2 regions of the Mesorhizobium erdmanii genome follow, and region 2 is predicted to be linked to the other one. Evidence: riboswitches for the same ligand, from Rfam matches in the RefSeq annotation. Region 2 holds a riboswitch; the other holds the start of a gene.
What was found. Region 2 has a riboswitch for cobalamin ahead of EB233_RS22605 (DUF1636 family protein). Riboswitches for the same ligand answer to the same signal wherever they lie in the genome.

Region 1 (4,411 bases), 450 kb from region 2:
AAGCTGATCGCCGCCGCCCGCCAGGCCTTCGGCACGACAGGCTACGCCGAAGCGTCGATGGACGATTTCACCGCATCGGCCGGACTGACGCGCGGCGCCCTCTATCATCACTTCGGCGACAAGAAGGGGCTTCTGGAGGCGGTTATTGCCGAAATCGATGCCGAAATGGCGGCTCGGGTGAATGAGGTCGCATCGAAGGCGCCGACCCGCTGGCAGCATTTCGTCGACGAATGCACGACCTATATCGAGATGGCGCTGGAGCCGGAAATCCAGCGCATCATGTTCCGGGATGGCCCGGCCGTGCTGGGCGATCCGGCGCAATGGTCGAATGCCAATGCCTGCGTCGGTTCAATGACCGATCACCTGACCGCGCTGCAGGGGGAAGGAGTGGTCGTCCCCAGCGTCGACCCGGAGACCGCCGCGCGGCTGATCAATGGCGCCAGCAGCCAGGCGGCGCAGCGGATCGCCAATTCGAACGACCCTGAAGCGACGTCGAAGATGGTGGTGGCGGCGTTCAAGCAACTGCTCGAAGGCCTGCTCAGAAAACCGGATACCCCGAGGAACTGAAATCCCGTCTGCGGCCTGGTGCGCGCCCCCGATTGACAATCTTCGGGGTGAGCGCATCCTTTGCAGCCATCTCTGAGGGGAGATTCGGGCATGTGGGATTTCGAGATCGGCAGGTCGGTGTCCATCATGATGCGGACCTGGCCCTTCATTGTCTTTCGCATGATCGTCTATTTCGGCATTACGCTGGCCTACATCGTCGCGACTGGCACCGGTGCCTCGGTCGGCTTTGGCGTCGGCCATATCTCTACCGATCCCGACGGGCCGATGTCCTTCGCCCTGTGGGGCGGGGTGGTCGGCTTTGGCGTGGTCTCGATCGCCGTCTACTGGATCCGCGAATACATCCTCTACGTCGTCAAGGCCGGCCATATCGCCGTCATGGTCCATCTGATCGATGGCCGGGATGTTCCCGACGGCCAGAACCAGATCGCCTATGCCAGGCAGGTGGTGACAGAGCGTTTCGCCGAGGCCAATATTCTTTTCGTCGTCGACCAGCTGGTCAAGGGTGCCATCCGCGCCATCACCGGCCTGCTCGGCGGCATTGCCGCCTTCCTGCCCATTCCCGGCTTGAGTGGCCTGGTCTCTTTCATCAACACGGTGATCCGCCTGTCGCTGACCTATGTCGACGAGATCATTCTCGGCTACAACATCCGCATCAACTCGTCCTCGCCCTTCGAAACCGCGCGGCAAGGCGTCGTGCTCTACGCCCAGAACGGCAAGACCATGGTCAAGAACGCCGTCTGGCTGGCGGTGATCATGTGGGGCGTGTCGTTCGTCATCTTTCTGCTGATGCTGGCTCCGGCCGCCGCAATTTTGTTCCTGATGCCAGGGCAGCTCGCCGGCTGGGCCTTCGTTCTCGCCATCGTCTTCGCCTGGGCCTTCAAGGCGGCGTTTATCGAGCCCTTCGCCATCGCCTGCCTGATGCAGGTCTATTTCAAGACCATCGCCGGCCAGGTGCCCGATCCGGCCTGGGACGCTAGGCTGGCCGAGGCGTCGTCGAAGTTCCGGGAGTTGAAGGACAAGGCGCTGGCCTCGTTCGGCGGCTCACGCTGGGGCACGGCCGGCGCGACGCGCTGATCAGCGGCGCATGCCCGCTCAACAACAAAGCCGTTGAGGCGAGACGCCGTGGATTTGAGCGGCGCTTCGCCTTGCCCGCCAAAAGTCTCGCTCATGATCAAATCGGGCAGCGGCAGGCGCCGACCCCAGCCATGCGTTTCAAGGTCCGGTTTGGGAGCGAACTCGGAAACACGGCCGACGCAGAGATAGGCGATCGGCGTCACATGCTCGGGAATGGACAGCAGGTTTTTCAATGCTTTTGGTTCGATGATGCTGACCCAGCCGACACCCACGCCTTCGGCCCGTGCCGCCAGCCAGAAATTCTGCACCGCGCAGACCGTGCTGTAGAGATCCATTTCCGGATTGTGCCAGCGTCCAAGGGGTGAGCCTTTCGAACGCTCGCGGTCGCAGGTGATGCAGATGTTGAGCGCGCTTTCGCAGATGCCTTCCAGCTTCAGCTTGCGGTAGAGCGCCTGCCGCTCTTCCACGACGGCCGGCAGCTCCTGTTCGCGCGCGGCCAGGAACAGGTCGCGCACTTCCGCCCGTCGCGCGGCATCGCGAATGACAATGAAATTCCAGGGCTGCATGAAGCCGACTGACGGCGCGTGATGGGCGGCAAGCAGAAGCTGCGCCAGCACCTCGTCTTCAAGCGGAGTCGGCAGGAAATGGCTGCGCACGTCGCGCCGCGTGAACATGGCGCGGTAAACCGCGTCGCGCGCCGCCTGTTCAAATCCGTCGCCCATTGGAGCGGTCATGGCTTCCGGCATCGCTTGTCCCCTTGCGATTCCAATCAATGTCATCCGCCTGACCATGCGGATGACGATGCCTGCCAGGCCGGTCTTCTGGCTCGGGATCAACCCGCCTCCGGTGCCTTCCCGTCATCGACAGTGGCATTTACCGGCGCGGTCCCCCTTACAGCGTTGGGCACGCCACGGAATCAAACCGTGTTCCCGATTCTCCCGCCAGAGCATTTGCTAAACAAACAGACCGGCGGGCACCAGGCAGTGGCGGCACCTTACGCCGAAGCGCCCGCGAACGCCAATCCCCGCGGCGACGCCAATGGACGCAGGTATGATTTTCCCCAGCGATCAAGCCGCAATGCATGGCCATCGCGGCGCCGGGGCACTAGATAGGAAGCATGACAACCCGTCTCTACACCCATCCGATCTTCCTTGAGCACATCACTCCGCCCGGTCACCCCGAACGGCCGGATCGCTTGCGCGCCATCGAGCGCGTGCTCGACGACGAGGCCTTTGCCGCGCTTGACCGTGTCAAGGCGCCGGAAGGCGACGAGGCCACCATCCTCTACGCCCATCCCGCCGATTTCGTCGCCCGCGTGCGCGCCGCCATTCCCGACGAGGGTATCGCGCGCATTGATGCCGACACCACCGCCAGTCCTAAGAGCTGGCAGGCGGTGATCACCGCGATCGGCGCCGCCAACGCCGCCGTCGACGATGTCTTTACCGGCCGGGCCGACAATGTCTTTGTTGCCGCGCGCCCACCCGGCCACCACGCCGAAAAGACCACGGCCATGGGTTTCTGCTTCTTCAACACTGCCGCGATCGCGGCCCGTTACGCGCAGAAGAAGCATGGCGCCGAGCGTGTCGCCGTCGTCGACTGGGACGTGCATCACGGCAATGGCACGCAGGACATTTTCTGGGACGATCCCTCGGTGCTCTATTGCTCGACCCATCAGATGCCGCTCTACCCCGGCACTGGCGCCAAGAACGAGACCGGCGCCGGCAACATCGTCAACGCGCCGTTGGCGCCGCAGACCGGCAGCGAGGTGTTTCGCGATGCCTTCCTCTCGCGGGTGCTGCCGGCGCTCGACAATTTCGCGCCTGACCTGATCATCATTTCGGCCGGCTTCGACGCGCACCACCGCGACCCGCTGGCCGAAATCAATCTCACCGAGGACGATTTCGACTGGGCGACCGGCCAACTGATGCAGCGCGCCACGCGCCACAGCGGCAACCGGCTCGTCAGCCTGCTCGAGGGCGGCTACGATCTGCAGGGACTGGCATTTTCGGTCGCCGCCCATGTCGGGCGACTGATGAAAGGATGAATTATGGCTGCTGAGACCAACGAAGACGTCAAGGCGATGAGCTTCGAACAGGCACTCGACGCGCTGGAGAAGATCGTCGATGATCTGGAGCGTGGCGACGTACCGCTCGACCAGTCGATCCGCATCTACGAACGCGGCGAGGCGCTGAAGGCGCATTGCGACCGGCTGCTGAAGGCGGCCGAGGACAAGGTCGAGAAGATCAGGCTGTCGCGCGACGGCAAGCCGGTCGGAGCGGAGCCGCTCGACGCCGAGTGACTGAAAATTGGGGCGGGAAGAAAACAGGTAGGGAGTTCAAGCAATGTGCCGAAACATCAAGACCTTGTTCAACTTCGAGCCGCCGGCCACCAATGACGAGGTGCGCGACGCGGCGCTGCAGTTCGTGCGCAAGCTGAGCGGCTCGACCAAGCCTTCCAAGCGCAACGAACATGCATTCAACCATGCGGTCGAGGCGATTGCCGCGGCGGCGCGCGATCTCGTCGATTCGCTGGAGACCAGCCAGGAACCGCGCAATCGTGAGGAAGAGGCTGAAAAGGCGAAGGCCAGATCAGCACTCCGATTTGCCTGAGAGCCAGCCATGAGCTTCTTCCCGGGGAAAGACCCTGAAGCCGGCGACGCCTTTGCCAGCGATCAGATCGAGCTGATGGTCATCCCGAACGCCAAGGACATTGGCGGCTTCGAGGTGCGCCGCGCCTTGCCGACCGCCAAGAGGCGGCTGGTCGGGCCGTT
Region 2 (4,411 bases):
GAGGAATTGCGGATTGCGCGACGCCACGGTTTCCCAATCCGTATTGCCCCAGCTCGTTTCCATGTCGGCCATGATGTTGTCGCCGCCGGCAGCAGCTATCATGGCGCTCGGGATGGCGAATTTTCCTGATGTGAACGGCTTGTCCTCGCCGGAATCATAGAGGAAAACGCGCGTCCCCTTGGCGCTGCCAACTTTCGCGGTGATCTTGGCCAATTGTGCCTTCCAGCCGGAGACGAGCCTTTCCGCGTCCGCCTCCTTGCCGAAGATCTTGCCCAGCTTTTCGACGTCGCCATAGAGCAGATCCATGGAGGCGGCCGGGCGGTTCTTGTCAAGATGGACGCAGCTTTCGGACAGCACCAGCGTCTTGATGCCGTACGGGGCGAGCGTGTCGGGGGTCACGTCGCCGCCGGGCTTCATGCCGTAGTACCAGCCGGCGAAGAAGAAATCGGGCTCGACCGCGACGAGGTTTTCGAGCGTTGGGTATTTTGGCGCCAGCTCGGGGATCGAGCCCTGCTCGGCCTTGAATTCGGGGCCGACCTTGTACCATCCGGTGATACCGGTCAGGCCAACGATCGACTGCTGCAGCTTCAGCGCGAAGGCCATCTCGGCCATGTTTAGGTCATGGATGACGGCGCGCTTGGGCGGAGCCTCGAAGGTCAGCGGTTTGCCGCAGCTGTCGACGGTGACCGGGAAAGCAAAGGCTACCGAGGCCAGCAGCGAGAAGACGAGCGACAGTGCGAGACGTTTCACAGGTTTTGCTCCTTGGTTGAACGATGTCGAATGAAGGAAGGGTTCGATCAAGAAAGCTCGATCAGGAAGGCGGCGCGGCGCGGTTCGGGACATCGAAGACCGTGAGTTCCCGGTCCTCGGTGGGGTGACGCAGGCGAAACACGTCGACGCCGAAAATCTCGCGGATCAACTGTTGGGTCAGCGCTTCGCGCGGCGCGGCGAGCGCTTGCAGACGGGCATGGTTCAATACCGCCACCCTGGTGGCGAACGGTGCGACAAGGGCCAGATCGTGCAGGACCGCGATGACCGTCATGCCGAAGCCAGCCACGAGTTCGAGCAGCTCGGCGCGGGCACGTGGGTCGAGATGGTTGGTCGGCTCGTCGAGGAACAGCACTTTCGGCTGCTGTGCGATGGCGCGCGCCAACTGGGCGCGTTGGCGTTCGCCGCCCGACAGCGAACCGATGGTGCGGCCAAGCAGCGGCAACAGGCCGGTCCGGCGCAGCGCGTCGACGACGATATCGCGCTCCTCGCTCCTGCGCCTCAAGCCGGCATGCGGAACGCGGCCAAGCTCGACATAGTCGATCACCGCCAGCCGCGGATCCGGCTGGTCGGTCTGGCCGACGACGGCAATGCACAAAGCCCGCTCGGCGGTCGAGATCCTGTCCAGGCGTCGCCCGCCAAGCTTCACCTCGCCCGAACTTGGCCTGAGCATGCCCGACAGCATGCGCAGCAGGGTGGTCTTGCCGGCGCCATTGGGACCGATGATGGCAAGACGATCGCCTGACGCCACCGACAGGCTGACCGCATGGACCAAGTCCCGGCCATTCGCGATCGCGCAGAGGTCGCGGGCTTCGAGGAGTGCAGTTGTCATCGACGGTCACCTGCAAGCTTGCCCGGCGCCGGGATGCGGGCCAGCGTCTTGCCGGCCAGCCGCGGCGGACGTTGCCCGGAATTGCACCAGCCGTCGGCGAGCGAGGCGTAGAGCCTGGCAAATCGCACCAGATCGCCGGCGTCGGCTTCGGCGTCGATGGACCCGAAAAGATAAGACGCCTTGCCCGGCGCCTGGAATGCCACCGTCAGCGGGCTCGCACAACCCGCCATGCATTCGACGCCTTCGATCGTGAAGCCATACGCCAAGGCGGGCTCGTGGCGGGCCGAAAACCGGGACCGCAAATCGGCGCACAGGCTTGCGCCCGACTTGATGCCGGTCGGGATGTCACGGCAAAGCGTGCACACGATGATGCGATGATCGATGGCGCCGTCCAACTTTCCGTCACTTTCCAAAACTGGCGACGGAAGGATGTTGGCGAGCCGGCCGACAAGACCGACGTCCACGTCTCCTCCCGGCACACCCCGTCCGGTCAACTCAGTGATGGCAGGTCTCCTGGCTCGCGGGTCTCAGCGCAATCCTGCCTTCCCAGCCTTGCCGGCCAGTGGCATGTCGGATCTTGCTCACCGCTTACAGTTGCGGGGGCAGCCACGGTCTCGATCCCTCGGGGTCTCACCGTGTTCCCTTTTCACCCCGTGCCTTTCGGCGCGGGGACCATCACCCGAGCATCGTAGATTTCCGCCGATCGCGCCGCAACGGTTTTCTGCTCCGACCCTCAACACGTCCGCAAGATCAGCAAATTTTGTTATGGTATAACATACCAGAGCAAACGGCGGTGTCAATCCCGGCATCGCAGGCGGTCATCGAAACGTCGGCAGATTTTTAAGAAGGCCGATCGGGATTTCGGAGATCGAAAGGCCGAAGCCGCCAGGGTGGATCGGGCGGATGCATCTCCCAAGGCCGTAAAACTCGACAATGCCGCCCAAAGCAGCGGCGTGCCGCGCTTTCATGCGATGCGGACTTTCGGCGCCGCCAGCGGCTACTCGGTGATGGGCGGAGTTCGAGTGAACCCCGCCCCGAATCGCATAGCTGAAGGGCAGCCGCGCCTACTTGCCTGACATCTGCTTGGCGTTTTCAGCCGTGATCGCAGTGGTGTCGACGGTGACCGTCGGATCCACCGACGAGGCGCAATCGAGCAGAATCTTCTTCGACATCTCGATCGCTTCCTTGGCACCGGTCGGATAGGTGAAGGTCGCCGCCCAGTCACCTTTTGCAACAGCCTCGATGCCGCCGGCCGGCCCCGGCAGGCCGTCCGTGCCGATGATCTTGACCTGCTTGCCCGCCCCCTTGGCGGCAAGCAGCGCGCCTGCCGCCATCATGTCGTTCGAGGCGTAGAGCACCTTGATATCAGGATGCGCCTGGAGCATCGCCGAGAAGGCGGTCTGGGCTTTATCCGGCACCCAGTCGGCAGCCTGCTCGGCCACCACCTGTATCTTGGCATTTTCCTTGACGCCGTCCTTGAAGCCGTTCAGCCGCTCGACTGCCGGGGTGGAACTCGGCAGCCCTTCCAACACGGCTGCTTCGCCACCTTCGGGCAACAAGGTCTTGGCGGTATATTTGCCTGCCTCGAGCGCGATCTTGTAATTGTCGCCGCCGATGAAGGCGGTGTAGTCCTTGCCGGGATCGCCAACGGTCTTGCGGTCGAGTTCGATGACCGGAATGCCGGCATCCATGGCGCGCTTCACAGCCGGCGTCAGCGGCGCTGCCTCGAAGGGCGAGATCAGCAAGATGTCGACCTTCTGGGTGATGAAATTGTCGACCTGCGAGGTCTGCGTGTTGACGTTGCCGGCGCCGTCGGCGATCTGCAGCGTGAAGCCGGGCACTTCCTTGGCCGCCGCGGTCAGCTCGTCATTGACGTGCTGGCGGTAGGGTTCGGCATTGTTGGCCTGCGAGAAGCCGATGATGAACTGGCCGTCCTTGGCGCAGGCTTTCACCAGTGGCTCGGCCGCATAGGCAGTGCCGGCAACGCATAGGCACGAGCCTGCCAGAAGCACGCTTCTGAAAATCGTTTTCATTACTCACTCTCCTCCTCGTCTGGCCGGGGGCCGGACATTTGGTTGACGTCAACATTGCCGTCTCTCCTCCTGTTTGTTGATCCATGTCGTTGTCGCAAAACCGATTTCACTTTTTGCGCGGCATGCATCAACGGCCCAAACCCTCGCGGCGGCGAACGAGGGATTGAAGCACTGCCGCCAGAACGATGATCGCGGCTGTCGCGAGCAGTTGCATGGCGGGCGTGATGTTGTTGAGCTGCAGGATGTTGGCGAGCGCGCCCAGCATGATGGTGCCGGCAACGGTGCCGACCATCGAGCCGGCGCCGCCGAACAGGCTGGTGCCACCAATGACCACGGCGGCGATTGCCGTCAGCTCATAGCCCATGCCGTCATTGGCGCTGCCGAAATTGAACTGGCCGGCATGCACGATGCCTGCCAGCGCCGCGGCAAAGCCGGTGATGGCATAGACCGATATCTTCACCATGGAGACGGGCACGCCGGAGATGCGTGCGGCGCGCTCATTGCCGCCGACGGCGAAAACGTAGCGGCCGAAGCGCGTGGTGTTGAGCACGATGGTGGCGATGGCAGCAAAGACGACGAAGACCAGGGTCGCCACCGGCACGGTGTTGTTGAAGAGCCGCTCCCCGAGCACCGCGAACACCGGCGGCGCCAGGCCCGGCCCCTCGCCATAGGAAATGTTGATGTATTGGTTGCCGGAGACGACCAGCGCCAGACCGCGCGCCGCCTGCAGGCCGGCCAGCGTGACGATGAACGGTTCCAGCCTGAAACGAGTCGAAAT

Region 1: it holds a riboswitch for cobalamin, as region 2 does, so the genes downstream of both, bluB (5,6-dimethylbenzimidazole synthase) here and EB233_RS22605 (DUF1636 family protein) in region 2, are expected to answer to the same signal.

Annotation. Positions count from the first base shown of each region.
Region 1 is NZ_CP033361.1:5,087,477-5,091,887, reverse strand. Features, by position in the region: gene EB233_RS24820 (TetR/AcrR family transcriptional regulator) at 1-567, shown strand, start outside; gene EB233_RS24815 (hypothetical protein) at 658-1,641, shown strand; partial or broken gene bluB (5,6-dimethylbenzimidazole synthase) at 1,761-2,363, opposite strand; cobalamin riboswitch at 2,436-2,637, opposite strand; gene EB233_RS24805 (histone deacetylase family protein) at 2,759-3,685, shown strand; gene EB233_RS24800 (exodeoxyribonuclease VII small subunit) at 3,689-3,940, shown strand; gene EB233_RS24795 (DUF2277 domain-containing protein) at 3,984-4,250, shown strand; gene EB233_RS24790 (pirin family protein) at 4,260-4,411, shown strand, end outside.
Region 2 is NZ_CP033361.1:4,637,233-4,641,643, forward strand. Features, by position in the region: gene EB233_RS22595 (ABC transporter substrate-binding protein) at 1-750, opposite strand, end outside; gene EB233_RS22600 (ABC transporter ATP-binding protein) at 812-1,600, opposite strand; gene EB233_RS22605 (DUF1636 family protein) at 1,597-1,995, opposite strand; cobalamin riboswitch at 2,088-2,292, opposite strand; gene EB233_RS22610 (substrate-binding domain-containing protein) at 2,665-3,633, opposite strand; gene EB233_RS22615 (ABC transporter permease) at 3,761-4,411, opposite strand, start outside.